2 regions of the Corynebacterium camporealensis genome follow, and region 1 is predicted to be linked to the other one. Evidence: predicted binding sites of a transcription regulator. Region 1 holds the regulator's gene; the other holds the start of a gene.
What was found. Region 1 encodes LexA, which represses DNA repair genes until DNA is damaged. Its sites were predicted from a motif close to CGAACANNTGTTCG; they were not measured.
Positions count from the first base shown of each region.

Region 1 (2,184 bases):
CATCCGCGCGCAGCAGCGCCATGGTGCGCAGCGCAGTATCACCGACGACAGCCTGGGTAATTGCACGCACCGTACCGCCGAGCAGTTGTACCTCGGGAAGTCCAGCAGTTGCCAGGGAGAGTGCTACCGGCAGCGAGTTGGTCACGATAGTGCACGGCGAGGTGTTGTGCTGCTGACTGATAAGGTCGGCCATCGCGTTAATGGTGGAACCGGCATCCAGGAAGATGCTGCCGGATTCCTGGGGCAAAAAGTCCATGGCCGCACGGGCAATGGAAGCCTTGGCACCAATGGCGGAGCGCTGACGAGCATCTAAGGTTAGCTCTGCAGTCTGGAAGGTCTGCGATGCGACCGCACCGCCGTGCACGCGGTGGACGACACCTTCGCGGTCTAGGACCGCCAAGTCACGACGAATCGTTTCAGCTGTGACTTCGAAACGCTCCGAAAGCTCGGTGACGTTAACGCGGCCTTCCACTGCGGTCAGGGAAGCAATTTGGCGGCGCCGCTCTTCGGCGTACATCGGCCCCTCCTGTAGGACGTGTGGCGGGGGTGTCGGTAACTGTTATGTCCGAACTAGTAACTCCCGGTTTATTTTGCTTTCTGGGTCTATTGTTCCAGAAACCCCGCACACAACCACTGCTTTCGGGCATGAATAAACATCAAGCAAAAAGTTTCGCAGCGGGAGTAACCCCAAAAGCCAAGGTAGACGCCAATAATCGGCGGTGGGGGTACAGGGGTAAGAAAAAGGCAGCCCACATCCGTGGAGTGCCCGATAAAGGGGGAGGATTAAAGCTTGCGGAAGACAGAGACGACCTTGCCCATGATTTCTGCTTCATCGCCCTTGATAGGCGAGTAGGCGTCATTGTGCGGCAGCAGCCACACACCGGAGGAGTCGCGGTGGAATTCCTTGACCGTAGCCTCTTCGCCATCGAGCAGTGCCGCGACGAATTCGCCTTCCTCAGCAACGGCCTGGGAGCGCACAATAACCCAGTCGCCATCGAAGATGCCCGCATCATGCATGGAGTCACCGACCACCTGCAGCATGTACAGCTCGCCACCGCCGAGGATGTCGCCCGGCATAGGGAAGTAGGTGTCGATGTTTTCTTCTGCAGTAATTGGGGAACCCGCTGCAATGCGACCAACGACCGGAATGTAAGAAGCAGCCTCAGAATCCTCCGGTGGGGTGTCCTCAGTGGTTGCCACTGGCTTGCGGGAGTTCTTTCGCGGAGCTTCCTCATTGTTGTAATTGCGCAGATCCACCGCACGTGGCTTGTTCGGGTCGCGGCGCAGGAAGCCCTTTTCTTCTAACTGCTTGAGCTGGTACGCCACCGAGGAGGTCGACTGCAGGCCTGCCGCATCACCGATCTCACGGATGCTTGGCGGGTAACCGCGCAGCATCACGGCATCCCGAATCACATCCAGAATGCGCCGTTGGCGATCGGAGAGTGAATCTTCGTTGGGCTTGCCGGTCGGTTTGACGGGTTTGCGAGCCATGGTGCCTCCTCAGGCGGGGGTCAAGTGCTTTCTTACATTTCTATCACGTTCTGGACAAATGTTCGACTATTTCGTTCTAGGACTAGACAAATTTTCGAACGCCTGTTATAACTCGAACATACCAGCTAATTCGAACAGTTTGGCGAATGACTTGGCCGGCCGTGTCAGGGAAGTTTCTTATCATCACGGCAGGCTCAGAAAGGAAATAGAAATGACTCTCGCACTTGACCCGCAAAACCGCCGCTCCGCACGTCGTTCTCCGCAGGCATCTGTCGTTCCTCCTGCAGCCGTGTGGGATATCCGTCCTGGGGCTTCTTACACCTCGCGTTACTCGCATCCTGCATCCAGTGTTCGCACACTGCGCATCGGTGAGGCCCGTTCGAATCGAACAGAGTTACCAGGTGTACAGAAATCGGCTAATCGCGTAAACCAGCGTCGTACTTCTTCGAACATAGGTAACTATCTTCTGGGTGCCGTTTTTGGTGGTGCAGTATTCTTCGGCACTGTAGCTGCCGGTTTGGGTGGCGCTAGCGAACCAGCCGACGTTCCGGCAACGGGTGCCTCCGTCGGGGCAGTGGTTTCTGCCGACGTACACTAAAGCTGACAGTTATTTCCGTCAGCTTGTGAGGTAGCCTCCGCCGTGTATTGCCCCTTTTGTCACAATGAACAATCACGCGTTATTGATTCGCGCGT
Region 1 covers NZ_CP011311.1:1,460,449-1,462,632, reverse strand. The annotation lists gene UL81_RS06845 (DeoR/GlpR family DNA-binding transcription regulator) at 1-517, opposite strand, end outside; gene lexA (transcriptional repressor LexA) at 784-1,491, opposite strand; gene UL81_RS06835 (hypothetical protein) at 1,703-2,089, shown strand; gene nrdR (transcriptional regulator NrdR) at 2,132-2,184, shown strand, end outside.

Region 2 (2,184 bases), 1.1 Mb from region 1:
GGCGAGGTCGCCCGCCGCATCGCTGCTGCCGAGCCACCCACAGCCTCCAATGAGATTTGGGAAGGCTTCGTCCGCACCTTCCGCTTCGATCCCGACACGGAAGCCGCGCTTATCGATGGCACCGGCGACTACTCCCAGTTCGGCAACCTCGCCGCCTACGCCCATGCCTTTAGCCACACCACCATCTCGCAGACCGTCCTGCGTGCCGGTGGCGCCATCAACGTGCTTCCCTCCCACGCCTACCTCGAGATGGACGTGCGCCCCTTCCCTGGTCAGACCCAAGAGGACCTGGACGACTTCCTGCGAACCGCACTAGGCGACCTCGCCGACGAAGTCGAAATCGAACACCTCATCACCGAAGATGCCACCGAATCGGCAACGGACACGCTGTTGTGGGGCGACATCGTCAAGACTGCTCAGGAGTTCTTCCCGGACAAAGATGTCGTGCCCGTCCATGCCACCGGCGGTTCTGACCTGCGCTTTGCCCGCCGCCGCGGGGGCAATGCATATGGCTTTGCGATGCACGCCGAAGCCCGCGACATGGCCAGCGCCAACTCACAGCTCCACAGCCACGACGAGCACCTCTACCTCGAAGACCTGGAACTGACCGTTTCTGCCTACGAAAAGCTAGTGACGCGATTCTTAAGCCACTAAACTATGAGGGCATGAATCTAACTCACCCAACTGCCCCAGCACCCTTCCCTGGCATCACCCTGATCGAAGACTTGATCGAACAGCTTTCCGAGCTAATTCAGAACCTTTCGTCGCTGAGCTTTTAGCTCTGGCGAACAGGGAAAACGCTGCTCACACTGCAGATGTCCGGGAGATAGTCTAAGCTAGTTTTCGAAAGTTCGTTCTAACGATACTTAGGTTATCTCTCATGTCAGAGCCTTATTACTCACACCTTAGCCCGACCGATCCAACCGCATTAGCAGCCCAAAGACTCCGACAACAAGAAATCGATTTCTGGGAATCCCATGTTCCAGATCTCGAAACTGATTTCGAATTAGCCACCCAACGTCTCTACTCCCAAACCGGAACCGGCCAAAACCGCATCTCTAAGATCTTTTGTGCCTTCCACCGCTTAACCGAACTACCCAAGCTCGAATCCCTGCAGCGCGCACAGTGCGTGCTGGACCTCGATCGGCTCATTGCTATCGACACCTCGCTCAACAAGTTGGGCCAGCCGCTTCCCGATGTCCTCGAGCGCATCGACGAGCTCCTCGTCAGCTATTTAACCCCAAAGCGTGCCAACCAGGCCCCACCGACCAAGGCGAACCTGAAGCGTCGCCTCAACGACATCGTTAACGCAGTCGATGACACCATCACGCTGGAAAATCCCCAGCGCAAGCCGCGCTACGAGGTCACTCCGCTCGGTGATCGCACCTCCATGTTGACGCTGGAGGGAGATACGTTGTTGATTGCGAGCATCGATAAGCAGGTGCGCCTGGTTGCCGAGCGGGAGGAAGTCACGCAAGCCGAGGCGCTCATCATGCTGATTACCGGCAAGGCCAAGCCAGACCCAAACGTGGTCATCAATGTCTACAAGAACGAAGACATCCCGAATGCGCCAGCGTTTGTGCCAGGCCACGGCTGGATGACCGGCGAGTCCCTGCCGGAAGGTACCCGCCGCGTGATGGACCCGTTCATGGAAAGCCCGCGCTATATCACCCCAGAGCAGATTCGCCGTTTCGTCGAAGGTCGCGACGGTACTTGCCGCTACCCGGGCTGCAATCGCCGCGCGGAGTTCTGCCAGACTGACCATCGCGTCAATTTTTCCGACGGTGGCCCGACCGCGCCGCACAACCTCGCGTGCCTGTGCCAGCATCACCACAACATCAAGACCGATGGCACGGCGAACTACATCATGGACCCGTGGACTGGCGATATCGTCTGGCTTTTCGACGATGGCACCTGGAAGACCACCGAACCCACCGGTCCCCTAGCACCGCGACAGAAGAATTGGGCGCAGACGTTTGCCCAGGCCGTCGCCAGTCGCCGGCGGTTTGCCTACGACGCAGCACATCCCGAACAGGAGCCAGATCCAGAACCGACCGTCGAAAAAGATGACGTTCCCCCGCCGCCCTTCTGATCGGGGGTGTCCAAAAGTACCCAAGTTAGCCGACCCTAATTCCATATGCTGGGAAAAGGGCTATCTACTTTCGTACACTCCTGGTGTGTCCT
Region 2 covers NZ_CP011311.1:64,852-67,035, reverse strand. The annotation lists gene UL81_RS00350 (M20/M25/M40 family metallo-hydrolase) at 1-654, shown strand, start outside; gene UL81_RS00345 (HNH endonuclease signature motif containing protein) at 881-2,092, shown strand.
Region 2: UL81_RS00345 (HNH endonuclease signature motif containing protein) is a predicted target of LexA. The motif match lies at 731-744, and genes of this name have one in related genera.